2 linked regions of the Prosthecodimorpha staleyi genome follow. Each later gene encodes a partner of the first gene's protein in a complex. Links are inferred from orthologs where the notes say so. Each region holds a gene or a part of one and is shown on either strand. Other genes may lie near its edges. The genes, in order: xseA and KL771_RS03105.

Evidence for each region.
Region 2: the proteins of xseA (region 1) and KL771_RS03105 are in contact, whole or in part, in a cryo-EM structure (PDB 8TXR), measured with the Escherichia coli proteins. The link is inferred for Prosthecodimorpha staleyi from one-to-one orthologs.

What each region holds. Positions count from the first base shown.
Region 1 is NZ_JAHHZF010000003.1:420,296-435,225, reverse strand. Bases 3,449-6,292 are described here. They hold xseA (exodeoxyribonuclease VII large subunit), read left to right. Parts: upstream 3,449-3,988; coding sequence 3,989-5,596; downstream 5,597-6,292. Other genes in these bases: KL771_RS07960 (DMT family transporter), read right to left, coding at 5,655-6,292; KL771_RS07970 (LysR family transcriptional regulator), read left to right, coding at 3,449-3,942. Also shown: KL771_RS07985 (hypothetical protein), read left to right, coding at 1-1,046; KL771_RS07980 (16S rRNA (uracil(1498)-N(3))-methyltransferase), read right to left, coding at 1,088-1,843; KL771_RS07975 (quinone oxidoreductase family protein), read right to left, coding at 2,018-2,989; more of KL771_RS07970, read left to right, coding at 3,079-3,448; more of KL771_RS07960, read right to left, coding at 6,293-6,581; KL771_RS07955 (sulfotransferase family protein), read left to right, coding at 6,873-7,577; KL771_RS07950 (acyl-CoA dehydrogenase family protein), read left to right, coding at 7,594-8,751; KL771_RS07945 (SDR family oxidoreductase), read left to right, coding at 8,945-9,724; KL771_RS07940 (host attachment protein), read left to right, coding at 9,967-10,416; KL771_RS07935 (universal stress protein), read left to right, coding at 10,630-11,466; KL771_RS07930 (bifunctional acetate--CoA ligase family protein/GNAT family N-acetyltransferase), read left to right, coding at 11,761-14,487; KL771_RS07925 (caspase family protein), read right to left, coding at 14,569-14,930. UniProt on the Escherichia coli protein: Bidirectionally degrades single-stranded DNA into large acid-insoluble oligonucleotides, which are then degraded further into small acid-soluble oligonucleotides.
Region 2 is NZ_JAHHZF010000002.1:20,847-35,685, forward strand. The notes cover bases 5,756-8,508. They hold KL771_RS03105 (exodeoxyribonuclease VII small subunit), read left to right. Parts: upstream 5,756-6,864; coding sequence 6,865-7,152; downstream 7,153-8,508. Other genes in these bases: KL771_RS03095 (histone deacetylase family protein), read left to right, coding at 5,756-6,086; KL771_RS03100 (Uma2 family endonuclease), read right to left, coding at 6,091-6,684; dxs (1-deoxy-D-xylulose-5-phosphate synthase), read left to right, coding at 7,321-8,508. In the rest of the region: KL771_RS03070 (hypothetical protein), read right to left, coding at 1-106; KL771_RS03075 (metallophosphoesterase), read right to left, coding at 324-1,232; KL771_RS03080 (DUF6455 family protein), read right to left, coding at 1,475-1,855; KL771_RS03085 (acyl-CoA dehydrogenase), read right to left, coding at 1,938-3,713; KL771_RS03090 (L-threonylcarbamoyladenylate synthase), read left to right, coding at 3,882-4,856; more of KL771_RS03095, read left to right, coding at 5,160-5,755; more of dxs, read left to right, coding at 8,509-9,246; KL771_RS03115 (SCO family protein), read left to right, coding at 9,288-9,902; KL771_RS03120 (hypothetical protein), read left to right, coding at 9,914-10,108; KL771_RS03125 (TlyA family RNA methyltransferase), read left to right, coding at 10,109-10,915; KL771_RS03130 (porin), read right to left, coding at 10,893-12,281; KL771_RS03135 (AzlD family protein), read right to left, coding at 12,387-12,689; KL771_RS03140 (AzlC family ABC transporter permease), read right to left, coding at 12,686-13,423; KL771_RS03145 (AraC family transcriptional regulator), read right to left, coding at 13,450-14,307; KL771_RS03150 (class I SAM-dependent RNA methyltransferase), read left to right, coding at 14,464-14,839. UniProt on the Escherichia coli protein: Bidirectionally degrades single-stranded DNA into large acid-insoluble oligonucleotides, which are then degraded further into small acid-soluble oligonucleotides.

The sequences.
Region 1 (14,930 bases):
GTGCGGCGCCGGTCCTGCCCGAACGGACCCGGACCGTGCTGCGGCTGGCCGCGGAAGCGTTCGGCTGGGATCGCGATGTGCGCCGTCTGGCCCGGATCGTCGGCGGGGCCTCCGAGGTCGGCCCGCTGGTCGCGGCCATCGAGGCGCTGACCGGGCCGCCGCCGACGCCACGCCGCGACGAGACCGGTTTCCCGCTGCTCGAACCCTTCGATCTCGAAGCCTATTTGGGCAGCCTGGATCATCCTCTGGTGCGCTATTACCGCCGCGCCCAGCGGGCGGGCCGGCTGGTTCCGTCCTTCTCGCCGCTCGCCTTCGTCCTGCCGGTCTGGTGGGCCGGCCGCAATCGCTACATGCTTTGGGCGGCGGGCCTCTCGGTCCTGTTCGCCGTCGCCATGTCGATGGCGGTCGATCCGCGCCATCCAGGCGGCAACGGGCCGCTGTTCATCGGCCTGGTCGCGGTGATCCTCGCCGGCCGCACGCTGCTGGCCGTCCATGCGCAACAGCTGGAAATCCTGAACGTCACCGACCTGATCGAGGAGGCCGATCGCGAAGCGCAGGCCCGCAACGACAAGCGCAAGACCTTCCTGGCCGCCCGGCGCCCGACCTGGCGGCTCGTCACGGTGCTGTTCGCCGCCGTCTATCTGGTCATGGTCGACATGTTCATCGTCGCCATGGCGATCGATGCGGCCGTCCTGTCCGAGCCGCGCATCGAGCGGCTGATGCCGGAGGCCAATCCGGCCCGCCTCGATACCCGTCTGGGGGCCGTCCTGTGGCGCGAACATCGCGAACGCAGCCTCGCCAGCATGGTCCGCGTCCTGAAGGAACTCGGTGCCAAGGCGAACAGCCCGGCCGATCATGCCGCCGTCGAGGCGCTTCGGGCCGACCTGCGCACCGTCTATCCCGAGGGCTGGCATCCTGACTATCCGGCACGATCGGCCGATTTCGAGCGCCGCCTGGACGCCTTGCGCACCAGCATCGACCGCGGCACGAACGGGTCCCCAGCACCACCTGATAACGCCGACCGGCCCCCCGGCCCGCCGGCCTGACGGTTCGTCGTCCCGGATGCCCGGCCGCCGGCCCGGCCGGTCTATTCCGCCCAGTCGCCGATCGCGGCCTGGACCAGCGCCATCGCGGCGACCGCGGCGGTGTCGGCGCGCAGGATGCGCGGCCCGAGCGGAATCGGCGTGACGAAGCTCTTCGAGCGCAGCACCAGCCGCTCCTCCTCCGAGAAACCGCCCTCCGGGCCGACCAGCACCGCGACGGGGCCACGCGCCAGCCGCGCCAGGACCGGCGCGGGCGCGGAATTCTCCTCGCCCTCGTCGCAGAACAGGATGCGCCGGCCGGCCTCGGCTCCCGGCCAGGTGTCGACCAGCGCCTTGAACTCGACCGGTTCGGCGATGCGCGGGATCGCCAGGATGCCGCACTGCTCGGCCGCCTCGATGACGTTGGCCTCCATCCGCTCCAGATTGATGCGGGAGACCTGGGTGTGGCGGGTGATGACCGGACGCAGCATGCCGCAGCCCATCTCGACCGCCTTCTGCACCATGTAGTCGAGCCGCGCCATCTTGAGCGGGGCGAACAGATAGTGCAGGTCGGCGGAACTGGTCTGCGGCCGCGTCTGTTCGACGAATTCGAGCACGCCCTGCCGCCGGCCCGTCTCGACGATCCGTGCGCGCCATTCGCCGTCCTGGCCGTTGAAGACCAGCAGTTCGGCACCGACATCGAGCCGCAGCACGTTCAGGAGATAGTTCGCCTGTTCGCGCGTGAGATCGATCCGTCCGCCGGCCCGGAGCGGCAGGCGGATGAACAGGCGTTGGAGGCGGTAGTCCTGGCGAGGCGGCATGACGCGACTGATTCGACTTCAAACTTGCAACGCGGCTTGTCTTAGCCGGGTTCGGCCCGGCAGGCCACTGGCGCCATTCCGGGCCGGCCTGCCCGGTCCGGGCGGATCGCAAGCATGGCGGTCACAGACGGTCCGCAACCGGACCTCGCCCGGTTGCCGGAGCCGGCCCGGCGATCACGGGATCAGGAGGGAACAGCCCGCCGTGACGCCGGTCTCCAGGTCGTGTTGGGCACGCGGCGCGTCCTCGAGCCGGTATTCCCGCCCGATGCGGCCGTCGATCACCCCGTCCCGGATGGCGCCGATGACGTCCCGGGTGGCGGCGCGGTAGGTCTCCGGCTCGGCCGCGTAGGCCATGACGCTCGGCCGCGCCAGCGCGATGGATCGGATCGGCCCCAGATCCTCCGCTCTGATCGGCGGAATGGGGCCGGCAGCCTGGCCGACCGACGCGACCGTGCCGAACTTGCGCACGCAGTCCAAGGTGCGGGCCAGCATGGTGCCGCCGATGCCGTCGATCGCGAAATCGACGCCCGTCCCGCCGGTCAGCCGCCGCGTCTCGCCGACGACATCCGCGTCGCGGCCGACGATGACATGATCGGCGCCGTTCGCCCGCGCGATTTCGGCCTTGTCGGGCGACCCGGCCGTGCCGATCACGACGCAGCCGCTGCGCCTGGCCCAGCGCGTCAGGATGCTGCCGAGGCCGCCTGCCGCCGCATGGACCAGCAGGGTCTTGCCCGGGCCGGCGGAAAACACGCGGGTGAGGAGCATGTGAGCCGTCAGGGCGCGCAGGAACCCGCCCGCCGCCGCTTTCGTGTCGATGTCGCCGGGCAGCGGTACGGCGCGCCAGCCCGGCAGCACCCGCCGCGTCGCATAGCCCCCCGGGAGGCCCGCATAGGCGATGCGGTCACCGACCCTGAGACCCTGCACCGCCTCGCCCAGGGCTTCGACGATGCCGGTGGCTTCGACGCCGAGCACGGCCGGCAGGGGCAGGGGATAGAGCCCGGTGCGTTGATAGATGTCGATAAAATTCACGCCGATCGCGTCCTGGCGGATCAGGATCTCGCCGGCAGCGGGGGCGGGCGGCTCGAACTCTGCCATACGCAGGTTCTCGATGCCGCCGACGGATATCAATTCCACTTTCCGGTCCATGGTCGGGTCCTCCTCAGGGCACGTCTCGCAGCTGGCGACCCGAGAGGAAATCCCCTATGGCTTCCCGTGATCCGTGAGAAAATTCACCGATGGATTGGGACGACCTTCGCCATTTTGCCGCCCTCGCCGAAGCCGGCTCGCTCTCGGCCGCGGCGCGGCGCCTGGGCATCGAACATGCGACGGTGGCTCGCCGGATCCTGTCGCTGGAGCGCACCCTGGCCGTGCCGCTGGTCGACCGGCGCGGCCGCCGCTGGACGCTGACCGAGGAGGGATTGCGCCTGGCCGCCATTGCCGCGCGCATGGAGGCGGAGGCGCAGGCGGCGCGGCGCCTGGCGGAGGCCACGCGCACCGACCTGCAGGGCACCGTGACGGTGAGCGCACCGCCTGCCGTGGCGGCGGCGATCCTGGCGGCCCCGCTCGTCGGCCTGCAGGCGCGCCATCCGGGCCTGACGATACGCATGGTGGGCGAGGCGCGGACCGCATCGCTCGACCGCGGCGAGGCCGACGTGGCCATCCGGCTCACGCGGCCTGAAAGCGGCGATCTGACCATCACCCGGCTCGGCCGGATCGGCTTCCGCCTCTATGCGAGCCCAGGCTACCTCGCCTCCTGCCTGCCGGCCGAATGGCGCTTCATCGGCTACGACGGCGCGCCCACGCTGCCGCCCCAGCAGGCCGCGCTGGAAGCCTTTGCGGCCGGGCGCCCGATGGCATTCATGGCCAGCAGCCTGGAGATCCAGCAGGCCGCCGCGCGCGCGGGTGGCGGCATCGCGGTCCTTCCCGACTTTCTGGGGCGGGCCGATGCGGGGCTGATCGCCGTCCCGCCGGATCGGCTGATCATCGAGCGCGAGGTCTGGTTCGTGGCGCATAGCGACCTGATGCGCTCGGGACCGGTTCGGGCGGTTCTCGCATGCCTGCGCGCGGTGCCGGACCTGTTCACCGCGGTTCCGGGTTGACGGACGGCCGGCGAGCCGGCAACCCTCGCCCGGGAGGAGCCCGCCCTTGGCCGAACCGCTGCCGAACACCCCCGAATTCACCGTCTCCGAGCTCAGCTACTCGATTCGCCGGACGATCGAGGACGGCTTCGGCCAGGTGCGCGTGCGCGGCGAGATCTCCGGCTATCGGGGACCGCATTCCTCCGGCCATGCCTATTTCGCGCTGAAGGACGAGGGCGCCAAGATCGAGGCGGTGATCTGGCGCCAGGCGATGGCGCGGTTGCGCTTCAAGCCCGAAGAGGGGTTGGAAGTGATCGCGACCGGGCGGGTGACGACCTTCCCGGGCGGCTCGAAATACCAGATCGTGATCGACAGCCTGGAGCCGGCCGGCGCCGGCGCCCTGATGGCGCTCCTGGAGGAACGGCGCCGCAAGCTCGGCGCCGAGGGCCTGTTCGATGCCGGCCGCAAGAAGAAGCTGCCGTTCCTGCCGCGCGTCATCGGCGTCGTCACCTCGCCGACCGGCGCGGTGATCCGCGACATCCTGCACCGTCTCGCCGACCGCTTCCCGACCCGCGTCCTGGTCTGGCCGGTGCGCGTGCAGGGCGAGACTTCGGCGCGCGAGGTGGCGGCGGCGATCGAGGGCTTCAACGCGCTCGCCCCGGACGGCCGCATTCCGCGCCCCGACGTGCTGATCGTGGCGCGCGGGGGCGGCAGCCTGGAGGATCTGTGGGGCTTCAACGAGGAGATCGTGGTGCGCGCGGCCGCGGCGAGCCGCATCCCTCTGGTCTCCGCGGTCGGCCACGAGACCGACTGGACCCTGATCGACCATGCCGCCGACCTGCGCGCGCCGACCCCGACCGGGGCGGCCGAGATGGTTGTGCCGGTACGCTCGGACCTGATCGGCAAGGTCGCCTCACTCGACGGTCGGCTCTGGCAGACCACGGTCCGCTCGATGGAGGCCCGCCGCAATGCGCTGCGGTCGGCCGCCCGCGCGCTCGGCTCACCCGAATCCTTCCTGGCGACCCGGCGCCAGCGGCTCGACCTCGCTGCCGGCCGTCTCTCGCAGGCCCTGGGCGAGGCGACCCGCATCCACGCCACCCGCTTCGCCCGCGCCTCGGCGCGCCTGTCGCCCGATCTCCTGGCGCGCGCCCTGCGGCTCGGCCGGGAACGGCTCGATCGGCTCGGCGAACGCGGCCTGCGTGCGGTCGCGGTGCTCGGCGAGCGTCGCACCGCAGCGCTGGCGCGGCTCTCCGGCCGGCTCCGGGCAGAACCCCTGTTCGCGCGTCTCGAACGCGGCGCGGAACGTTCCGATGGGCTCGGCCGCCGGCTCGACGCGGCTTTTCTGCGCCAAGTCGAGCGTCGCCGCGACCGGCTCGACGCGGCCGGACGCCTGCTGGCGACGCTCTCCTACAAGGCGGTGCTGGCGCGCGGCTTCGTTCTGGTCGCCGGACCCGATGGCCGTCCGGTGCGCTCCGCGGCCGCGCTGGCGCCGGGCGACGGCGTTGCGTTGGAATTCGCCGACGGCCGGGTCCGGGCGACCGTCGATGGCGCCGATGCCGGCGGACCCGCGGGACCCGTGGGCTCTGCCGTCGAGCCGCCCGCACCGGCGAAACCGGTCGCGGCCCGGCCGCGCCGGCGTGAGGTCCGGTCGGGCGAGCAGGGCAATCTGTTCTGAGGACGCGAGAAGTCTGGTCCGACAGACACGGCAGTCTGGCCCCGTCCGCAGTCTCCGCTTAGCGGCGGCGCAGCACCAGGACGTTGCCGCAGGCGACCAGTGCCAGCCCGGCCAGCGCCGGCAGGCTCCAGCGATAGCCCTCGAACAGCGTCGAGATGATCAGGGCGAAGACCGGAAACAGCACCGTGGCATAGCCGGCGCGTCCGGCGCCGATGCGGCCGAGCAGGTTCAGATAGGCCCAGAAGGCGACGACCGAGGAGACCACCGACAGCCAGACCAGCGAGACCAAATAGGTCGCATTCGGCTCGACCGTGAAGGTGGCGCCGCGCGCGACCGCCGCGACGGTCAGAAACCCGGTGCCGTAGGCCATCCCCCAGGCATTGGCCGAGAGGACCGGCACGCCGGCCGCCTGGACCCGGCCGGAGACCTGATTGCCCAGGCAGAAGCAGAGCGTTCCGGCGGCGCAAAGACCGAGCCCGAGAGCCGCTTCCGGATCGAAGGTCTGGCCGTGGATTTCCGGCCAGAACAAGAGCGCCACGCCCGCGAAGCCGAGCAGCGCGCCGGCCAGCGCACGCGGACCGGGCCGGGTGCCGTCGATCGCGAAGCCGAGCAGCAGATTGAAGACGGAGGTCAGCGAGAACACCACCGACAGCAGACCGGAGGCGAGGTGCTGGCCGCCATGGTAGAAGAGCGCGAAATTGGTCGAGAACATCAAGAGGCCCATCAGGGCGAAGCGGCCGTGCGTGCGGACCGGGAAGGCGAGCGGCAGGCCGCGGGCGGCGACCCAACCGAACATCAGGATCGCCGCGAGCAGGAAGCGCCAGACCAAGGAGACTTCCGGCGCCACCACGCCGAGCTGGTTGCGCAGCGCGATCCAACTCGTCGACCAGGCGAAGACCGTTACCGCATAGAGGGCGAGTTCGACCCGGCCGAAGGGGCGGCGCTCGGCAGCGGCGCGCGGCATCGGAGCGGCGGCGGAGGTCACGGACAATGGTTTCGTCCCGGATGGCGACAGCCGGACCGGCTCGGCGCGACCCGCCGCCCGGAAACCGGCTCTGGCTCTTGAAACGGGAACCTGCCCCCCGAACGGACGCTTCCACCCGACGGGGACAGGTTCCGGCGAAGCCCGGATCAGTGCGCCGCCCGACACCCGCTGTCCAGTTCATGTTTTGCAGTCGTCCCATCACCTCCGCTGATGGGTCGGCCGAGCCCGAATCCCTATCGTGCTGCAGCCCGATCGGTTAGACATTCGGGAAACGCGCGGCGGCCAGGCACCATGATCATTTCCCATCGACACCGGTTCATCTTCCTCAAGACCGGCAAGGCGGCCGGCACCTCGATCGAGTTGTTCCTGTCCCGGTTTCTCGGTCCCGACGACATCGCCACGCCGGTCAGCGCGGAGGACGAGCCGAAGCGCGCGCCGCACCGGCCCGCCAACTATCTGCGCGCGCCGGGTCCGCTCGGCTGGAAGCGCTGGGGCGCGCGGCTGCCCGGCATGGTCGGGCGCTGGGCCGGCCGGCCGGACCGGCGGTTCGACTACTACAACCACATCCCGGCCCGGCTCGTCCGGCAATATGTCGGCCACGACGTCTGGTCGGGCTATTTCAAGTTCGCCTTCGAACGCAATCCGTGGGACCGGCAGGTGTCCTCCTGGTACTGGGCGACCCGGCACCAGTCGGAGGCGGCCCGCCCCGACTTCAAGACCTTCACGGCGGTGGAGGGACGGCGCGTGCGCGGCTTCCCGATCTATTCGATCGACGGCACGGTCGCGGTCGACAAGATCGGCCGCTACGAGACGCTCGAAGCCGATCTCGCCGACATTCTCGCCCGCGTCGGCATCGATGCGCCCGTCGACCTGCCGCGTTCCAAGGGTGGGTTGCGCCCGGACGGGGACTATCGCCGCCACTATGACGACGCCACCCGCAGCCTGATCGGCCGCCATTGCGCGCGCGAGATCGCCCTGATGGGCTACGAATTCTGAGCGGAGCCGCCGAGCCATGGATTTCGCCCCGACCGAAGAGCAGAGCCTGATCGCCGAGACCGCCCGGCGCATCGCCGCCGACCGGCTGGAGCCGCTCGCCGCCGGCCTCGATCGCGGCGAGGGCCGCGCCGAGTTTCTCGGCAATCTGCGCGAACTGGCCGCCCAGGGCTTCATGGGCCTCAATGTCCGCGCCGAATACGGCGGCTCGGAAGCCGGCACGATCGCCTTCGCGCTCGCCATCCAGGAACTGGCCGCCGGCTGCGCGGCGACGGCGGTGACCACCTCGGTCACCAACATGGCCGCCGAGGTGATCCAGGCGGTCGGCTCCGAGGAGCAGCGGGCGACCCATCTCCCGCGGATTTGCGACGGCACCTATCCGGCCGCGGCCTTCTGCCTGACCGAGGCCGGCGCCGGCTCCGACCCGGCCGGCATGGTCGCGCGCGCCCGCATGGACGGCAACGAATGGGTGCTCGACGGGGCCAAGCTCTACATCACCTCCGGCGAATATGCCGGGCTCTACATCGTCTGGGCGGTGACCGATCCTGAGGCCCCGAAGGGCAAGGGCATCTCCTGCTTCCTGGTCGAGGCCGGCACGCCCGGGCTGGTCGTCGGCAAGGCCGAGACCAAGATGGGGCAGACCGGCTCGGCCACCAATGAGATCCGCTTCGAGGCCTGCCGGGTGCCGGCTTCCGCCCTGATGGGCCGGCTCAACGACGGCTTCCGCACGGCGGTCGGCGAATTGGCCGGCGGTCGCATCGGCGTTGCCTCGCTCGCCTTCGGCATCGCCCGGGCGGCCATGACGGCGGCTGAGCGCTACGTCAAGGAACGCCGTCAGTTCGACCGCACCATCGCCGACATGCAGGGCGTGCAGTGGATGATCGCCGACCGGGAGACCGAGCTGGAGGCCGCCCGGCTCCTGATCCTGCAGGCGGCCTGGCTGAAGGAGAACGGCCGGCCCTTCGCGCGCGAGGCCTCCATGGCCAAGCTCTTCGCCACCGAGGCGGCCCAGCGCGCCACCTACACGGCGCTGCAGTTGCATGGTGGCGCCGGCTATATCCGCGACCTGCCGCTCGAACGCCATGCCCGTGACGCCCGCATCACGACCATCTACGAGGGCACCAGCGAAATCCAGCGTCTGGTCATCGCCCGCGAGGTGCTGAAGGCGGTCGGCTGAACCGCGTTCGGGCAGGGTTCCGCAGCCGGCATCCGGGATGCTATACCGCGTCTCCCCGGAAGGCGGCCACCGGCTTCCGGGAAAAGGTTATGTGCGGAAGGCACTTGGCCAACCCCTGCGCGGGTCTTCCCGCCGCACGGCGTTCGGCCGGGGCACCGGAATCGGACAGTCACGCGAAAAGGAACGGCAAGCCATGGATCTCGGCATCAAGGGCCGCAAGGCGATCGTCTGCGCCGCGTCGAAGGGCATCGGACGGGCCTGCGCCCTGTCGCTGGCGCGCGAGGGCGTCGAAGTGCTGATCACCGCGCGCGGTGTCGAGGCGCTGGAGGCGACCGCCGCCGACATCCGCGCGGCGACCGGCGCGACCGTCCATACGGTCGCCGGCGACGTGACCACCAAGGAGGGCCGCGCCGCCATCCTGGCTGCGATGCCGGACCCCGACATCCTCGTCAACAATGCCGGCGGCCCGCCCGCGGGTGACTTCCACGACTGGGACGAGACGACCTGGACCAAGGCCGTCGAGGCCAACATGATCACCCCGATCATGCTGATCCGCGCCGTGGTCGACGGCATGGCGGCGCGCAAGTTCGGCCGCATCGTCAACATCACCTCCTCGGCCGTGAAGGCGCCGATCCCCGAACTCGGCCTCTCCAACGGCGCCCGCGCCGGCCTGACCGGCTTCGTTGCCGGCATCGCCCGGCAGATGGTCCGGCACAATGTGACCATCAACAACATGCTGCCCGGCCATATCGACACAGATCGGCTGACCGCCAACATCGCCGGCAATGCGGCCCGTTCGGGGCGCAGCGTGGAGGAGACGCGCGCCGCGATGCTCGCCGCCAATCCGGCCGGCCGCTTCGGCACCGCGGAGGAATTCGGCGAGGCCTGCGCCTTCCTGTGCTCCGCCCAGGCCGGCTTCATCGCCGGCCAGAACATCCTGATCGACGGCGCCCGCTACCCGGGCACCTTCTGAGGTGTGTGATTTCAAAGTATGCGCGCTCGGATCGAGCGCGAGGTGGTGCGGGTCTTGTAGCGCTCATGAAGAGTGGCCTACCGCCCTCTGCCTGGACGAAAAAGCTACCGAGATCAGCCCGTGCAAGGGATATCGGCCCGTCCATTTATTGACGTAAGGGCATGTAATCGACCGTTGAGAAGGATCAACGCGGAACCCGTCGAGGCTCGATAGTCTTCCTGTAAGCAACATGGGAGGACATCATGCGACGCGAAACGACTTGGGTTGTGGTCGCCGACGGAGCGCGGGCGCGCATTCTGGAAGCGCTCGGGGTCGGCGCCGGGCTGCGGCAGATCGAGAACGGCACGATGGCCGGCAGCCGGGACCTTGCCTCCGAGATCGGCAGCGACCGGCCCGGACGGACCTACGAGAGCGTCGGCGGCCAGCATCATGCCGTCGAGCCGCACACGCCGGTGCGCGAAAGCCTGGAGCGTGCCTTCATCGAAGCGGTCGTCGACCGGCTGGTCGCGGCAAAGAAGGGTGGGCAGTTCGACCGTTTGGTCTTCGTCGCCGCGCCGCATGCGCTCGGCGTCTTCAGGGCACTGGCGCCGGACGCGCTGCAGCAGAAGGTGGTCGGCACGCTGGACAAGGATCTGACGCGCGAGCCCAACGAGGCGATCGCCGAAGCCGTCCGCGCCTTTGCGCCGGTCTGACGGCCGGCCCGATGCGGCGCCCCGGTGCCGTCCTCCGGGGCTCTGCACTCCGTGCATGGCGCCGATCGGAAAAGACGGGGCTCGATGCGCGTGTCGCGGTCTTAGATTTGACGCGCATCAACGACCGTCATGTGGGTGCGCCTATGGTGCGCGGCGTCGGGGCGGATCCCGGACGGACGGTCCCAACGGCTTCCCGACACGAGGAGATTTTCCATGGCCATCAAGGATATCCTGCTTCTGCTCGATCTCGGACAGAAAGCCGGCCCCTCCGCGGCGGTCGCCGTCGACCTCGCCGCCCGCTTTCAGGCGCATGTCACCGGCGTGGCGCTCGCCATCGATCCGATCGTGCCCGGCTTCGTCGCCGCGCCGATTCCGGTCGAGCTGATCGAGGCGGCGCGCGACGAGGCGATCCGGACGGCGCAGGGCGCGGCCGCCGGTTTCGAGGCGCTGGCCGAGCGGGCCGGCGTGTCGCGCGAGACCCGCATCGTCGAGGTGCTGATGGGCGGCGCGCCCGACAGCCTGCTCGCCAATTGCCGCCTGACCGACCTGGTCGTGGTCGGCCAGCAGGATTCCTCCGCCCCGGAAGCGATGCGCGAGGAGCTGATCGAGGCGGCCCTGTTCGAAGGCACCGCGCCGCTCCTGATCCTGCCCTACATCACCCGTGGCGGCTCGATCCCGACCGGCAAGGTGATGATCGCCTGGGACGGCAGCCGCACCGCCGCCCGCGCGGTGCATCATGCCCTGCCGTTCCTGGCGATCGCCCAGTCGATCACCGTCGTGATGGTCGGCACCGCGCTCGACCAGCCCGGCGAACCGGGCGCCGATCTCGCCACCTATCTGGCCCGGCACGGCTTCTCGGTCGAGGTCGAGACCATCCCGGCACCGGCGACCGGCGTCTCCGACGCGCTGCTCAACCATGCCGCCGACCGCGGCTTCGACCTCCTGGTCATGGGCGGCTACGGCCACAGCCGCGTGCGCGAATTCCTGTTCGGCGGCGCGACCCGCGGCATTCTCGCCAACATGACCGTGCCGGTCCTGATGGCGCACTGATCTCCTGCGGCGGACGGGTCCGGCTCCGGCCGGACGTGCCCGCCGCCAAAAGCCAATAAGGCAGCCCCACGGGGCCGGCCGGCCCGTCCGGGGCGGTCCGGCCACCGATGGGAGGTTCCGGGAACGAAGCGTCCGGTCCATGATGGACGCCGCCCGCCCGCGTCCGCCGGCCGATGCCAGCGGTCGAGACCGGGCCGGAGGGCGAGAGCCGCCGTTCGTGCGGAACGTAGTGCGCCAGCGCCGCGTTTCCGGTCGTGCGGGCATCCTCCCGTTCCTCGATCTCCCGTGGGCGCCATGACGGTCCGCAATCTCGAAGGCCTCTTCACCCCCAAGTCGATCGCCGTGATCGGTCCGGCCCGGATCGGCGCCGATGCCGCGCGCCTGCTGGTCGAGCGGCTGGCCGCCGGCGGGTTCCGGGGGCCGGTCGCGCTGGTCGGGCTGGAGCCGGAGGGCGCGCCCTTTCCGGGCGGATATGCCACGGCAACCTCGCTGGCAGACTTCTCCGGCCCGGCCGATCTGGCCGTGATCGCCGCCGGATCCGAAGGCGCACCGGAGACGGTCGCGCGGCTCGGTGCGCTCGGCACCCGCGCGGTGCTGTTTCTCGGCCGGGGTTACGACGAATGGCCGGCCGACCTGCTGCGGCGCACGCTCGAGGCCGCGCGGCCCTTCACCATCCGCGTCGTCGGCCCCGGCAGCCTGGGGGTGATCGCACCCCATGCCGGGCTCGATGCCAGCCTCGCCGCCCGCACCGTCGCCAAGGGCGATCTCGCGGTGATCTCGCGTTCGGCCGCGATGGTCAATGCCACGCTCGCCTGGGGGGCGGCGCATGGGGTCGGCTTCTCGTCGGTCGTCTCGCTCGGCCAGAAGGCCGACGTCGACGGCGGCGACCTGCTCGATTTCTTCACCCAGGACCCGCGCACCCGCGCCGTGCTGGTGCATCTCGAGACCATCTCCAGCCCGGCCAAGTTCATGTCGGCGGCGCGCGCCTGCGCCCGCACCAAGCCGGTCGTGGTGATCCGTTCGGGCAAGAGCCGGCAACGCCGGCCGGAAGGCCGCACCCATTCGGCGCGCCTCGCCACCACGGACGCCGTCTACGACGCCGCGTTGCGCCGGGCCGGCCTGCTCCGGGTGACCTCGATCGACGAACTGTTCGACGCCGTCGAGACCCTGACCAAGGTCCGCAACGCCGCCTGCCGGGGCGTCGCGCTGGTCGCCAACGGCCGCTCGATCGCGACGGTCGCGGCCGACGAACTCGACCGCCAGGGCGGCCGCCTGGCCACGCTCGGCGAGGCCACCGTGGCGGCGCTCGGCGCCCATATCCGGGCCGGCACGCTGGCGACCGATCCGATCGTGCTCGCCGACGATGCCGCGCCGGAGACCTTCGGGGCGGCCATCGCGGCGCTTCTGGCCGATCCGGCGATCGACACCGTGATCCCGATCCACGCCCCCAACGCCTTCGTGCCGTCGACGGCGGTCGCCCGCGCGGTGGTCGGCGCGGCGGCCGCGCAGGCCAAGAAGCTCGGCCGCAAGAAGGCGATCGTGACCGCCTTCCTGGATGAGAATCCCGAGACCCGCCAGATCGTGACCGGCGCCGGGTTGCCCTACCATCCGACACCGGAGGAGGCGGTCCTGTCGACCGTCCACCTGATGCGCCACGCCGCCGCCCAGGAAAGCCTGATGGCGACGCCGCCGAGCCTGCCGGCCGATTTCACGCCCGATCCCGACGCCGCCCGGCGGTTGGTCGCCCGCGTGCTGGGGGAGGGCCGCCACTGGCTGACCGCCGTCGAGGTCGCGACGCTGCTCGCCGCCTACCGCGTGCCGGTCGCCCCGACCGTCCTGGCGCGCGATGCCGATGCGGCGGTCGGTGCGGCGCGCGCCCATCTCGCCCGCGGCGACAAGGTGGCGATCAAGATCGCCTCGCCCGACATCGCCTTCAAGTCCGATGTCGATGGCGTCCGGCTCGGCCTCGCCGACGAGGACAGCGTGCGCCGTGCCGCCTTCCAGATGATGACGCGCATTGCCGAGGCGCATCCGGACAAGCGTGTCGACGGCGTCGTGGTGATGCCGATGATCGAGCGGACCGGCGCGCTCGAACTGATCATGGGCATCGCCGACGATCCGGTCTTCGGGCCGGTCGCGGTGTTCGGCCGCGGCGGTACGGCCGTGGAGGTTCTGGCCGACCGCGCACTCGATCTGGTCCCCCTCGACATGAATCTCGCCCGGGCGATGATCGCCGAGACCCGCGTCTCGCGCCTCCTCGCCGGCTACCGCAACCGGCCGGCGGCCGATGTCGACGCCATCGCGCTGACGCTGGTGAAGCTCAGCCAGCTTGCCGCCGACATCCCGGAGATGCGCGAACTCGATCTCAACCCGATCCTGGCCGACCAGGACGGCGTGATCGTGCTCGATGCGCGCATCCGGGTCGAGCCGGTCCAGGTGCGGGCCGGCCGGCTCGGCCATCCGCGCCTCGCCATCCGCCCCTATCCGAAGGAATGGGAGCGCGACATGGCGCTCAAGGACGGCAGCCCCGTGCTGGTGCGTCCGGTCCGGCCCGAAGACGAGGCGCTCTATCCGGAATTCTTCGAGCATGTCACCGCGCAGGACCTGCGACTGCGCTTCTTCGCGCCGATCAAGGAATTCACCCACGCCTTCCTGGCCCGACTGACCCAACTCGACTACGGCCGCGCCATCGCCTTCGCGGCGATCCTGAAGGAGACCGGGCAACTGCTCGGCGTCGTCCGTCTGCATGCCGACCCGGATCACCGCACCGGCGAGTATGCGATCATGCTGCGCTCCGACCTGAAGGGGCAGGGGCTCGGCTGGAAGCTGATGAAGCTGATGATCGAGTGGGCGCGCGCCGACGGCCTGGAGACCGTCAAGGGCGAGGTGCTGCGCGAGAACACCACCATGCTGGCCATGTGCACCGCGCTCGGCTTCTCGGTGAAGAGTTCGCCGGACGACGAGAGCATCGCGGTCGTCACCCTGCCGGTCGAGGTCGCCGACCAGCTGGCGGCGGAATAGCGCGGCCGGAGGCGCATCCGCCGAACCGGCGGCGGTCCCTCGGCGGCTGCGCCGGCAGGGCCGTCGATCCGGACGGCGCGCTCACTTCTCGATGCGGTTGAGATAGTAGTCGGCGCCGCCGAGGGTGCCGTAGACATGGGGCTCCTGGGCGTTGGCGGTCAGCGCCAGGACGTCGTCGCGGACCAGCCCGAACAGCTTGCGGACCTCGACGGCCGGCCGCGCCATGGTCTTGGCGAGCGCCGTCGCGAAGGGGCTGTTGGTGGTGCCGGCGCCGTCCTGCGCGGTCTGGCCGCCCTTGGCGGCATAGACCACCAGCGTGCCGCCGGGCGGCTCGATCTGGCGGGCGAGGCCGCGGGTGCCGACCGAGCGGGTCGCGACGCGCTTCATGGATTGGGCGAAGGGATTGTCCCGGCAGGCGTCCAGGATCACGATCCGCATCAGCC
Region 2 (14,839 bases), on another replicon or contig:
AAATGCCGATCGACTTGTACTGCTTGTCGAGCGTCACGGATTCACGCTTGGGCGGGATTCCCTGGCTGAACTGCGTTTCCTTGCCCTGATTGTCCTTGGCAGACATTTTCATCCTCGGATTTTCGACTTGCAGCACTGTCCCGTGCCGGTTTGGAAAGCCGCGACCCGGCGCGCTTCATTTACGCCGGACAGCAACGCCGCGTGCGAATTCTTACGGCCCAATCAGTTTGGCCCGGAAAATGCGGCAACTCGACGTCACTGTCATGGAGTGTTCATGAAAAACGTGCTCATGAAAAGAGCATCCCGCCTTGAATCTAGCCAACTTATGAACTGAGGCCTGGGGTCTGCGGCGTTATGCCGTCACTGTGGATCGTCAGCAACACGATCTCGGGCGGCGCCATGAACCGGACCGGCAGGCCGGAACAGCCGAGGCCGCCGGAAACGACCAGATGCCGGCCGCCTTCGACGATATGGCCATAGGCGAAGCGCCGGCCATAGGCCGACGGGACGACGACCGCACCGACGAAGGGGACACGCACCTGCCCGCCATGGGTGTGGCCCGACACCGTCAGAGCGACGCGCTCCGGCATCGAGACGAACAGATCGGGCTCGTGCGCCATATGGATCACCGGCGCATCGTCGGTGACGCGGCCGAGCGCCCGGCCGAGATCGTGCTTGCCGATGAAGCCGCGCGGCCCGTGCAGCGCCACCATGCTGTCGGTACCGCTCAGCCAGAAACGATGGCCGTCGCGCTCGATCCGCACCGCATCGTTGACGAGCACGGGAATGCGGCTGCGCTCCAGCGCCGAACGGATCGGCGTCGGGCCGCCCGACCACCACCAGTCGTGATTGCCGAGGATGGCGTAGGTGCCGAGCGGGGCGGCGAGATCGCCGAGGATCGGCGCCCAGACAGACGGCAGCAGGGGCCCGTGGCTGAAGCGCATGGTGCCGACATAGTCGCCGAGCAGCAGCACCAGATCCGGCTTCAGCCGGTTGGTCGCCTCGACGATCTCGGCGATGCGACGGGTCGACATCCACGGGTCGACGGCATGGATGTCGGCGACCAACGCGACCGTCAGCGGCTTGGCGCCGCGCCAGCGCGGCAGGGCGAGATCGTAGCGCGTGACATTGAGCAGAACCTGCGGTTCCAGCCCGAACGCGTAGCCGCCGAGACCGACGAAGGCCATGCCACCGGCCGCCGCCGTCTTCAGAAAAGTCCGTCTCGTCAGCATGATCTCAGATTGGCCCATGACAACGGAAAAACCGTTACCGGCCGATCATGGCGAAAACGGAGCCGTTGCCGTGCGGTGGCATTTCGAACGGCCCGCCGGGCGACGCCGGGCCGGAGGCACCGCCCCGCATCGACCGGACATCGGCGCCCATCCGATCAGGGCGATCGGCACGGAATTCGGACAAGGCACGCTCGGACAGAAGCGGGCGCGGGATCATCCGAGCCCTTCGGATCGGATCATCCCTATCGGGCCAGAGCCCGCATGGTCATGGAATTCGGGCAGAACTCGTCGGCGTGCTGGACCGCCGTACCGGCCGCGAGTTCGTGCTCGCAGCGGCCCTTGGCCAAGCAGCGGCTGCACAGAACCGCCATGTCGGCGAGCACGGCCGGCAGGTCCGTGCGAACCTCCTCCGGATCGAGCCCGCGCGCCAGCATCATCCGCTCCATCAGCTTGGCGGAATCGGCGTGCTGCACGAGGTCGGTCAGGTCGTCGACCGACAGGCCGTAGTCGGCGGCCATCCGGGAGGCCTCGTTCGGATCGAGTTCCATCAGTTCGGCGACGGCGGCGCGACTGGCCTGATAGTCGCGCCAGCGGGTGACGAGGGTTTCGAGCACGTTGACCATCGGAGGCTCCGGCAATGTCGTTCGGATCGCCGATAGAAAGCACTCCGCGCGGCCCGCAGCCTTGACGCGGATCAACGGCGCGTCACATGGCGAGAGCCAGATCGACGGTGGCGACCGCATCCGACGAGGTCATCACCTGATGGGCCAGGGCAGAAGTCTCGCAGAGGAGATGCTCGGCATAGAAGCGGGCCAATGCCGCCCGCGCCGGGGCGTCGTCGCGCCCGGCCTTGGCGGCGGCGACCGCGCCGCGCGCCAGATAGCCGCCGCCGGCCGCGAGGCTCATCAGGCGCAGGAAGGGCGTCGCGACGGCCAGAACGGCGGCGGGATCGCGCGGCGCGGTCTCCTCCATCCACAAGGCGGCGGTCTCGGCATGGCGCAGGGCATCGGCGACGGCCTCGCCGATCCGGCCGAATTCCGGCCGGTTGATGGCGCGCGCCTCATGGGCGTCGGCCGACAGTTCACCGAGATAGACCCGCCAGGCGCGGCCCGACGACAGCGGCAGCTTGCGGGTGACCAGGTCGATCGCCTGGATGCCGTTGGTGCCCTCGTAGATCGGCGCGATGCGCGCATCGCGCAGGAACTGTGCCGCGCCGGTCTCCTCGATGAAGCCCATGCCGCCATGAATCTGGATGCCGAGCGAGGCCGCCTCGACGCCGATATCGGTCGAGAAGGCCTTGGCCAGCGGGGTGATCAGGCTGGCGCGCTCGGTCCAGAAGACCTTGTCGTCGCCCTCCGCCGCATGGGCCATGTCGAGGGCGTGGGCGCAGGCGTAGCAGAGTGCGCGCGCGGCGCCGGTCAGCGCCTTCTGGGTCGCCAGCATGCGCTTCACGTCCGGATGCAGCACGATCGGGCTCATGCCCTCGCCGGTCCAGCCCGGTGCCCGGCCCTGCCGGCGCTCCTGCGCATAGGCGAGCGCGTGCTGGTGCGCGGCCTCGGCGACCGCCACGCCCTGGATGCCGATCATCAGGCGGGCATTGTTCATCATCGTGAACATGCAGGCGAGGCCGCGATTCTCCTGGCCGACCAGATAGCCGACCGCCCCCTCCCCGTCACCGTAGCTCATCACGCAGGTCGGCGAACCGTGCAGGCCGAGCTTGTGCTCCAGCCCGGCGCAGCGCAGGTCGTTGTGTGCGCCGAGCGAACCGTCGGCCTCGACCAGGATTTTCGGCACCAGGAACAGGGAGATGCCGCGGGTTCCCGCCGGCGCATCCGGCAGCCGCGCCAGGACGAGATGGATGATGTTGTCGGTGAGATCATGCTCGCCGTAGGTGATGAAGATCTTCTGGCCGAAGATGCGATAGGTGCCATCGGCCTGGCGCTCGGCCCGGGCCTTGAGCGCGCCGAGATCGGAACCCGCCTGCGGCTCGGTCAGGTTCATGGTGCCGGTCCATTCGCCCGAGACCAGCTTCGGCAGGTAGGTCGCCTTGAGCGCCTCCGAGCCATGGGCGGCGAGCGCCTCGACGGCGCCGATCGTCAGCGTCGGGCCGACCGCGAAGGCCATGCTGCCCGAATTCCACATCTCCTGGGCGACGACCGACAGCATCGCCGGCAGGCCCTGGCCGCCATATTCGACCGGGCCACTGAGCGCATTCCAGCCGCCCTCGCACCAGTCGCGATAGAGTTCGCGCCAGCCCGGCGGCGTGGTGACGACGCCATCCTTCAGGCGGGAGGGATGGACATCGCCGGCACGCAGCAGCGGCGCGACGCGCTCGCCGGCAAAGCGCCCGGCCTCCTCGACGATGGCGCGCACCAGATCGGCCGAGAGATCGCCGAGCTTGCCGGCCTCCAGGGCCGGGCCGAGGCCGGCGACATGTTCGAGCGTGAACAGAATGTCCTCGACCGGGGCGCGGTAGGGCATGAGAGTCTCCTCGGGCTTCGTTCTTGTCGGCTTCCGTCGGCTGCGTGCCGAATGACGGCGCTTGACGGCCGGCGGCCCGCTCTCTATCGGCTCGGCCCGCCGGCCGCCCGCACGATAGGGAGCCGGCCGGCGAGGTCAATCGTGACTTCGGACGAAATCGGATCCGCCATGCAGGTCGTTGCCGCCGATCCCACCGGCCTTGACGCCGCGCTTGCCGCACTCGCCGCCGGGCGCCTGGTCGGGCTGCCGACCGAGACCGTCTACGGCCTCGCCGCCGACGCGACCGACGGGCGCGCGGTTGCCGGCATCTATGCCGCCAAGGGCCGGCCGAGCTTCAACCCGCTGATCGCCCATGTCGCCGATCTCGCCGAGGCCGAGCGGCACGGCCGCTTTGGGGCGGACGCGCGGCGCCTCGCCGAGGCCTTTTGGCCCGGACCGCTGACCCTGGTGGTGCCGAAGCGGCCCGACAGCACGATCGCCGATCTGTGCACCGCCGGCCTCGACAGCGTCGCCCTGCGCGTGCCGGCGACGACGGTGGCGCGCGACCTGATCCGCCGCTTCGGCCGCCCCATCGCCGCCCCCAGCGCCAACCGGTCCGGCCGCATCAGCCCGACCGCGGCCGAGGACGTGGTGGCCGAGCTCGGCGACCGCGTTGCCGTGGTGATCGACGGCGGGCGGACGCCGGTCGGGGTGGAATCGACCATCGTCGCCTGTCTCGACGGCCATGTCCGCCTGCTCCGCCCCGGTGGCGTCCCGCGGGCGGCGATCGAGGCCGCCATCGGGCGGGCGTTGGACCCGGATGATGCCGGCGGTTCCGATCCTGCACGACCGCTGGCCCCGGGGCTGCTGCTCTCGCACTACGCGCCGAATGCCCGCGTCCGGCTCGACGCATCCGAAGTGCGGCCGGGTGAGGCCCTGCTCGCCTTCGGGCCGGATCCCCTGCCCGGCCAGGAGCAGGCGATCGCGCTGGTCAATCTGAGCCCCGCCGGCGACCTGGCCGAGGCGGCGGCCGGGCTGTTCCGGGCGTTGCGCCAGCTCGACGCCAGCGGCGCACCGACCATCGCGGTCGCCCCGATCCCCGCGGATGGGCTCGGTGAGGCGATCCGGGACAGGCTCGGGCGGGCCGCGGCGCCCCGCGGATAGCCGTTGTGGCGGCCGCGCCGATCGCCGCGAATGGAGCGGACTACGACCAAGAGCCTAGTCGGCAATTGATTTCGATCACGCCAGGATCGGCCCCGAAGGCACAGACTGAAGACTGCGACGATCTGGCATGCCAGGCCCCGCGCCTGCATTGACAGGGCGGGACCGGGCGGCGTCCTATGCGCCGAGACTGGCGCTGCAGGGCCGTGGCCGGGCGTCGACAGACGGGATGATCAAGCGCCGGGGGACCTCAAGTCCGGGCCGGCCGGGTGCGGCGACGCACCGAAGGGGAGGACCGAACAGGCGATGTCCACGCTGCTGATCCACCATCCGAGCTTTCTCGACCACGTCACGCCGCTCGGTCATCCGGAGCGGCCGGACCGCATCCGGGCCATCGACCGGATCCTCGAGCATGAGCGCTTCCAGGCGCTGGAGCGGGAACTGGCGCCGCTCGGAGCCCCCGAAATGGCCGCTTTGGCCCATCCGGAGGCCTTCGTCGCCGATATCGAGGCCGGCGCGCCGAGCGAGGGCCTGACGCGGATCGACGCCGACACGGTGATGTCGCCGGGCTCCTGGCAGGCCTCGATGCGCGGGCTCGGCGGGGTGACGGCGGCGGTCGACGAAGTCTTCGCCGGCAAGGTCAAGAACGCCTTCTGCGCCATCCGTCCGCCCGGCCACCATGCCGAGAAGGATCGCGCCATGGGCTTCTGCCTGTTCAACAATATCGCGGTGGCGGCGCGCTGGGCGCAGAAGAAGCACGGCGTGGAACGCGTCGCGATCATGGATTTCGACGTGCATCACGGCAACGGCACGCAGGACATCTTCTGGTCCGACAAGTCGGTCATGTATACCTCGACCCACCAGATGCCGCTCTATCCGGGCACCGGCGCGCCGAACGAAACCGGTGTCGGCAACATCGTCAACGCCCCGCTCAGCGCCGGCGACGGCGGCGCGGAATTCCGCGAGGCGATGGAGGTGGCGATCCTGCCCCGAATCGCCGACTTCCGCCCCGACCTGATCCTGATCTCGGCCGGCTTCGACGCCCATCACCGCGACCCGCTTGGGTCCATCAACCTGGTCGAGGCCGACTATGCCTGGGTCACCGCCAAGCTGATGGATATCGCCAACGACTGCTGCCAGGACCGCGTCGTCTCGATCCTCGAAGGCGGCTACGACCTCGAAGGCCTCGCCCGCTCGGTCGCCGCCCATGTCATGACGCTGATGCGGGCGTAAGGGATCAGAGGGTGGCGGTGCCGGTGCCGGCATAGAGGTCGGCAAGGGCCAGCGAGAGGCCGAGGGACGGCAGCGTCACGAGGCCCGCCCGGCCTGCCAGGATCTCCGGCTCGGCGGGCCAGGGCTCTTCCGTAGCCCGCTGCCAATTCTCGATCCGCAATTCGCGCGAATGCACGATCAGATATTGCCGGATGCTCGGCATCCGGCGGTATTCCTGAAGCTTGTATCCGCGGTCGAGATGCATTGTCGAAGGCGACAGGATTTCGATGACGATCGAGGCGTCATCCACCGACAGGGCCTCGTCGGAAAGCGGCGGCCCGCAGCGGACATAGACATCCGGATAGACCGCGAAGCGGTCGTTGACGGGACTGCGCAGAAGAAGATCGCGATAGGCCCGGCAGGGCGAGCCGCGCAGTTTCTGGAACAGTTCGCCGAAGATGTTCCCGGCGATCGTCTCATGCAGCGACGTGCCGCCCGCCATGGCAACCGGCATGCCGTCCAGAAGTTCGTAGCGGGTATCTTCGAACCGCCCGGCCGCCCAGGCGATGAAGTCGTCTGCCCGCATCGTCTCGTCGTGCTGTTCGGCGGTCACGCTCATCGATCGACCTCCCGACCATGGGGATCAGCGGTTCTCATGGGGCGAGGATAGCAGAAAAGACAAGGCATCCCATCCCGCCATTGACACCGCGCGCCCGGGCGGGTTCCCTCTCGCGCTCTGACGAGGAGCCTGGCGCAGGGTTCCAGCCGCGGCTGGACTGCGCGAGCCGGAGAGACCTTCGTGACCAAAGCCGCTGCCGAGATCGCTGCCGCCAAGGACGCCGCCAAGGGCGCCGTCGCCGTGCAGAGCCTGTCCTTCGAACAGGCGCTGGCCGAACTGGAGGGGCTCGTCACCAAGCTCGAACGCGGCGACGTACCGCTCGAGGAATCGATCGCCGCCTATGAGCGCGGCGAGGCGTTGAAGGCGCATTGCAGCCGGCTCCTGTCGGCGGCGGAAGCCCGCGTCGAGAAGATCCGCCTCGGCGCCGACGGCAAGCCGGCCGGTCTTGAACCCCTCGACGTGGAATGATCCGGCCGCGGCTTGCGACACTGGTCTGATTTGCGCGGCCGGGGTCGCTCCTGTATGGAGGAACGCTCGTTCCCGGGTCGGCGGCGCCCTATATGGGGTCATGACTCCAGGAGCGCCGTCCCCCGTCCCTCCGCCCGGACGGCCTCAGAACCAGGCAGGCGCAAGACATTGACCGCGGCCTCGAATACGCCTCTGCTCGACACCATCCGCACGCCCGCTGACCTGCGCCGGCTTCCCGAGAGCCAGTTGCAGCAGGTCGCACAGGAAGTGCGCCAGGAAACCATCGACGCCGTCTCGGTGACCGGCGGCCATCTCGGCGCCGGGCTCGGCGTGGTCGAACTGACCGTGGCGCTGCATCACGTTTTCGAGACCCCGCGCGACATCCTGATCTGGGATGTCGGCCACCAGTGTTACCCGCACAAGATCCTGACCGGCCGGCGCGACCGCATCCGCACCCTGCGCCAGCCGGGCGGCCTGTCCGGCTTCACCAAGCGCGAGGAGAGCCCCTACGATCCGTTCGGCGCGGCGCATTCCTCGACCTCGATCTCGGCCGCGCTCGGCTTCGCGGTCGGGCGCGACCTGAAGGGCGCCGACAACAATGTGGTGGCGGTGATCGGCGACGGCTCGATGTCGGCCGGCATGGCCTACGAGGCGATGAACAATGCCGGCGCGCTCGGCTCGCGCATGATCGTCGTGCTCAACGACAACGACATGTCGATCGCCCCGCCGACCGGGGCGATGAGCGCCTATCTGGCGCGGCTGGTCTCGACCCGCACCTTCCTGACGCTGCGCGACATCGGCAAGGGCATCGTCCGCCACCTGCCGAAATTCGTCGAGGTCGGCGCCAAGCGGGCGGAGGAATTCGCCCGCGGCATGGTGATGGGCGGCACGCTGTTCGAGGAACTTGGCTTCTACTATGTCGGCCCGATCGACGGGCACAATCTCGACCACCTGCTGCCGGTCCTGAAGAATGTCCGCGACGCGCAGAAGGGCCCGATCCTGGTCCATGTCGTCACCCAGAAGGGCAAGGGTTACGCCCCAGCCGAGGAGGCGGCGGACAAGTATCACGGTGTCAACAAGTTCGACGTGGTCACCGGCAAGCAGGCCAAGCCGAAGGCCAATGCACCGAGCTATACGCGCGTCTTCGGCGAGAGCCTGATCGCCGAGGGCCGCAAGGACGATCGCGTGGTCGGCATCACGGCCGCGATGCCGAACGGGACCGGTCTCGATCTCTTCGCCGAGGCCTTCCCGAAACGCGTGTTCGATGTCGGCATCGCCGAGCAGCATGCCGTCACCTTCGCAGCGGGCCTCGCCGCCGAGGGCTACAAGCCCTTCTGCGCGATCTATTCGACCTTCCTGCAGCGCGGCTACGACCAGGTCGTCCATGACGTGGCGATCCAGCGCCTTCCGGTGCGCTTCCCGATCGATCGGGCCGGGCTGGTCGGGGCCGACGGGCCGACCCATGCCGGCGCCTACGACCTCGCCTTCCTGGGCTGCCTGCCGCATTTCGTGATCATGGCCGCCGCCGACGAGGCCGAACTCGTCCACATGGTGGCGACCGCCGCCGCGATCGACGACGGCCCCTCGGCCTTCCGCTATCCGCGCGGCGAAGGCGTCGGCGTCGAGATGCCGGCGGAGGGCGTGCCGCTCGAAATCGGGCGCGGGCGCATCCTGCGCGAGGGCTCGACGGTCGCCATCCTGTCGCTCGGTACCCGGCTGAAGGCCGCCCTGGAGGCCGCCGAGACGCTCGACGGCTTCGGCCTGTCGACGACCGTTGCGGACGCCCGCTTCATGAAGCCGCTCGACCGCGACCTGTTGCGCCGGCTGGCCCGCGAGCACGCCGTGCTGGTCACGGTCGAGGAGGGCTCGATCGGCGGCTTCGGCAGCCATGTGCTGCAGGCGCTGGCCGAGGAAGGCCTGCTCGACGGCGGGCTCAAGGTGCGTCCGATGATGCTGCCCGACAGTTTCCTTGACCATGACAGCCCGGAGCGCATGTATGCCGCTGCCGGGCTCGACGCGCCCGGTATTGTCACGCGCGTCTTCGAGGCGCTCGGCCGGGACACGGCGGGCGTGGAAGCCATGCGCAGGGCCTAGCACCATCGGTGCCGCCCGCACGACCGGATCGGGAATTTGCCATGTCGATCAGAACCATCCGCGTGGCGCTCTGGGGCGCCGTCGTCGTTGCCGCCCTCGGACTGGGCGGCCTCTTCGCTTGGCAGAGCCTCAAGCCGCGCGTCAGCGACCTGGGCGACCTGATCGCCCCGACCGATACGGTCGGTGGCCCCTTCACGCTCAAGGACCAGAACGGCCGCGTGGTGACGCGCGACGACCTGAAGGGCAAGCCTTCGGCGATGTTCTTCGGCTACACCTTCTGCCCGGATGTCTGCCCGACGACGCTGACCGAGGCGACGCTGTGGCTGAAGACGCTCGGTCCGGACGCAGACCGGCTGCAGGTGGTCTTCGTCAGCGTCGATCCCGAGCGCGACACCTCCGAAAAGCTCAAGGAGTATCTGGAGGCCTTCGATCCGCGCATCCGCGGCCTCACCGGCACGCCCGAGCAGGTCGCCGAGATCGTCAAGGCTTACCGGGTCTATGCCCGCCGGGTCCCCGCCGGGCAGACCTATCTGATGGACCATACCGCGACCGTCTACCTGATGAACGCGCAGCAGCGCTTCGTCGGCGCGATCAACTACCAGGAGGCGACCGACAAGGCGCTCTCCAAGCTGCGTCAGCTGCTGGCGCGTAGTTGACCGCATCACCCATGCGGACCGTCCTGCTTTCCGCCGGATGCTTTCGGCGCTATCATCCGGCCATGTCATCGAACGACCTCAAGGTTGCCCTGATAGCGACGCCGCTGCTCGTGGCAGCCCTCGGCGCGAGCCTCTGGCTATGGGCGCGCTGGGGCCTGGGCGTCTATTTCGATGCCGCCATGGGCGCGCTGGCGGGTTGTTTCTGAGTGCGGGACACGAGCTCCGAAATCGCCGGCACCGGACCGGGCGGCCCCGATCGCATCCGCCTCGATCAGCTACTGGTCGCGCGCGGCTTCTACGCGACCCGGGCGCGGGCGCGCGACGCCATCCAGCGCGGCGTGGTCGCGGTCGCCGGGACGGTTGAAACCAAGCCCGGAGCCCTGGTGCCCGGCAATGCGCCGATCGTCGCCGCCGATCCCGCCGCCCGCTATGTCTCGCGCGGCGCCCTGAAGCTGATCGCTGCGCTCGACACCTTCGGGCTCTCTCCCGCCGGCCGGGCCTGCCTCGACATCGGCGCCTCGACCGGCGGCTTCACCCAGGTGCTGCTCGAACGCGGCGCACGGTCCGTGACGGCGATCGATGTCGGCCACGGCCAGCTCGACCGGACGCTCGCCGCGGATCCGCGCGTCGGCGCCGTCGAGGGCCTCAATGCCCGCGACCTGACGCTGGTCGACGTGCCCGAGCCGCCGGAATTCGTCACCGCCGACGTGAGCTTCATCTCGCTCACCCTGGCCCTGCCGCCGGCCCTCGCCCTCGCCCGTCCCGGTGCGGTGCTGGTGGCGCTGATCAAGCCGCAATTCGAGGTCGGTCGCGAGGGGCTCGGCAAGGGCGGCATCGTGCGCGACGCCGATGCGGCCGAGGCGGCCGCCTGCGGCATCGAGACCTTCCTCGAGACGCAGGGCTGGCGCCTGATCGGCCGCATCGCCTCGCCGATCGAGGGCGGCGACGGCAATCGCGAATATCTCGTCGCCGCCGAGAAGCCCGATACGCTCAGAAGGTCCGCTCCGCTCTGACGGTCGCGGTGATCGATTGAGCGTCGCGCAGCCGGCGGCGCCAGGGATTGTATTCGCCCGGCCCGGGCCTGCCGCTGAAGGCGTCTCGGGTCGCCGTCGTGAAGTCGACCCGCCGCCATTCGAGGGCCGCGCCCAGCATGAAGCCCGGCAGCGGCCGCCAGAGGAGGTCGCCGCCGAGGTCGGTCAGCGCGAAGTCGCGCGCCCGGTAGCCGTTCACCAGAATATGCCCGCCGGTCACGGCGAGTTCCCAATGCGGCGAGAAGACGTGACGGTAGCCGGCGGCGATCGACAGCGCCTTGGTCGGCTTCAGGGCTCCGTCGGGCACCTCGTTCAATCGGCCGGACCAGCCGAACAGCGCATCGGCGCCGAAATTGCCGAGGGCATCGAGGCTCGCCGCCGCATAGGCCGTCGCCCCGCTCGTGCGCACCACCTGGAGGCTGGCGCGATCGCCCTCGCCGAGCATCGGCAGGTTGACGGTCGCCCCCGCCCCGGTGGCGCTGCCCCAACCGATCGTCGTGCCCGGAGGCGAGAAGCCGAGATAGCTGCGGTGCCGGTCGTTCTCCAGTCGGTGCAGGGCGGACATGACCTGCACCGAGCCCCAGCTCTCGGTGAGGACGGCCGAGAAGACCAGATCGGGCCAGTCGGGATCGGTGCCGACGAGGCCGTCGCGCGCCCGGGTGCGCAGCGCATTCGGCATGTCGGCCAGGATCAGTTCGTCGAAGATGCCGATGCCGTTGCGGCCTCGGTAGCCCGAGGCGGCCCATTCCAGGCTGGCGGTGACGGCGAGCGAGCCCTCGATCTTGCGCGTGATGGCCAGAAGATCGACCTTCGCGTCCGGCCAGGGCCGGTTCGTGGTCGGATTGAGCGCATACCAGCGGTCGCTGGTGCCGATATAGTCGAAGAAGGATTGCCGTCGCCCGACCGTGAACATGCCGATTTCGATATAGGCCGCATCGAGATAGACCGCCGGCACGTCGCCGCCCGTGCCGCCGGACGCGCGCTCGACGGCCAGCGAGGTCACCGTCCGCAGCGTGCCGAATTCGCTCGCCGAGCGCAGGTCGATGTCGAGACCGGCCCGCGCCGTCAGCGCGAAACGGCCGGGCGGCGGACCGGTGCCCTCGATCCGCCAGAGCCGCTCCTCGGGTCCGGAACGCGCGGTCAGGACGCGGCCGCCTGTGTGACCTTGCGCGTCGAGCCGGGCGGTGCCGACCACGGCGAGGCAGCTTTCGGTCGACGGCAGGGACACGAAGGCGGGTCCCAGGGCGGCACAGTCGAGCGGCGTCGCCTTGCCGTCGCCGGCCCGGGTCGGCCCGGCGACGAGAAGGGCGACCAATAGCGCGGCGGCGGATACGCGACAGAAGCCCATGACTGGCCCATCCCCCGCCGGCCGGACATGGGCGACGGTGTCGGAACGATACTCAGCCGGAGCAGGCGTCGACAACCCCTGATTTCAGAGCGATTGCAATCCGCGTCATCCCAGGACCGCGCGGAACAGGACCACCGCGGCCGCGCCGACCGCGACCGTGCCGATCAGCGGCAGCCGCAGGGCCGCCAGGGCCGTCACGATCGCCGCCAGGGTTTCGGCCGGCCCGGTCGCCAGGGCCATCGGGGCGATCACCGCGGTCAGGACGGCGAGCGGGATGGCGTCGAAGGCCGCCTTGAGCCGTGGCCCGAGCATCAGGCGGTCGGCGATCAAGACACCGCCGATGCGGGTTGCATAGGTGACGGCCACCATGGCCAGGATGGCGGCAAGGGTCTGCCCTTCGACGATCACGGGCGCACCTCCGTTGCACCGGCTTGTGCCGGATTGCCGACCGGCGCCGGTGCGGCGGGCGCGAGCAGGACGGCAGCGGCGATCCCGGCAGACGCGCCGGAGACGACATGCCAGGGGCTGCCAACGGCGAGATGGGCGAGGGCCGCCGCCGCCGCGCTGGCGGCGATCACGGCGCCGGCCCGCGGCGCGGCACGGAAGCCGGCGACCAGGCCGATGAACAGGGCCGTGAAGGCGAAATCCGCCCCGATCCGCTTCGGGTCGCCGAGAAACGACCCCGCCAGGGCGCCCAGTGTCGTGAACAGGACCCAGTTCACCCAGAAGGGCACCGCCATGCCGATCCAATAGGCCGGCGTCAGCGGCCGTTCGCGCGCGCGCCGTTCGGCCAGCGCCCAGTTCTCGTCGGCCATCACGCCGATGCCGATGAAGCGCACGAGACGCGGGAAGCCGGCAATCTTCGGGGCCAGCGAGGCGCCCATCAGGAGATGGCGGGCATTGATCAGGCCGGTCGAGAAGGCGACGGCGCCGATCGGGACCGGGGCGGCCCAGAGATCGAGCACGGCGAACTGCGCGCCGCCGGCGAAGACCAGGGCCGACATCAGCGCCACCTCGGCCGGATGCAGGCCCCGGCCGACCGCCAGCGCCCCGAACAGGAGCCCGATCGGAACGGCGGCGAGGAGCGGCGGCAGAATATCGCGGAGACCTGCGCGGGCCTCGGCAAGGGTGTCGGCGGTCATGGCGGAACTCGTTCGAAAGGCCGGTCTCAGGCCTGGAAGGCGGTGCGATAGGCACCCGGGGTGACGCCCATCCGCGCCTTGAAGGCGCGCGTCAGATGGGCCTGGTCCGCGAAGCCGGTGGCGGCGGCGACCTCGGCCGGCCGCTCGCCGCCGCGCAGCCGATCGCGCGCCGCCGCAACGCGGCGATCGACCAGATAGGCATGCGGGGTCAGGCCGGTCTCGCGCCGGAAGGCGCGGATCAGCCGGTGCGGCGTCAGGCCGGCAATGGCCGCAAGATCCGTAAGGCAGTGCTCGGCGGCCGGGTCGGCTTCCAGCCGCGCCCGCACCCGGGCGACCGGGCCGGGCTCGCGGCCGAGCACCGCGACCGGGATGTCGGCATGGCGCGCCAGGCAGCGGGCGAGCGCGCGCGTCATCAGTTCCTCGGCGCCGAACGGGTCGGCGCCGGCCTGCAGCCGGCGATGCGCCTCGGCATAGAGCGCCGCGCCCTCGGGATCGCGCACGGCGGCCTGCGGGAAGCACGGCGTGCCGCGGTCCCGTCCGCCGGCCAGATCGGCGGCGAGGCGGCGCAGGGTCGGGATTGAGGGATAGATCATGCGGTAGCTGTAGCCCTCGGCGAGCGGGGCGCCGTCATGGACGACTTCCGGATCGTTGAAGGCGAATTCGCCCGGCCCGGCATAGTGGCGGATGCCGCGGGCGGTCCAGGTTTCGCAGCCGGCCTCGATCGCCCCGATCGCGTAGGTCTCGTGGCGATGCGGCACATAGGCATGGGTCGTGAAGGTCGCGGTCATGCATTCGAGCGCGTCGAACCGGCCCGCGACAAAGAAGCGGGCGCTTTCCGCACCGTCGAGGTCGCCGAGGGCCCGGCTTTGATTGATCGCATCCATGGCCGGAAAGGTAGCGCTTCGGGCGACGGCGTCTTGAAGAAAATTGCGCGCCGGTCCACTTGGAGGTCCGGCCTGCCGGTCGACCGCGAGGTCCGGCCGGAACGGCCGGGCACGGGCGGCCTTCTTGGCGGTCCGGCCACCAGCGAGGACAGGGTTTTGCACGCACAGGACGGCATCGAAACGGTCACGGTCGCGGAGATCGGCCACAAGGGCGACGGCGTCGCCGACAGCAAGGCCGGACGCATCTTCGTGCCGATGTCGCTGCCGGGCGAGGTGGTGCGGATCGAACAGGCCGGCGAGCGGGCGCGCGTGATCGAGATCGTCACGCCGAGCCCGGACCGGGTGACGCCGCCCTGCCCGCATTTCGGCCTGTGCGGCGGCTGCAGCCTGCAGCACTGGGCCGAACCCGCCTATCTCGAATTCAAGCGCCAGACGGTCGCCGCCGCCTTCGCCGATCGCGGCATCGAGGCGACCGTGCTGCCGACCGTGGCGGTCGCGCCGCGCAGCCGCCGCCGCGCGGTGATCGCCGTGC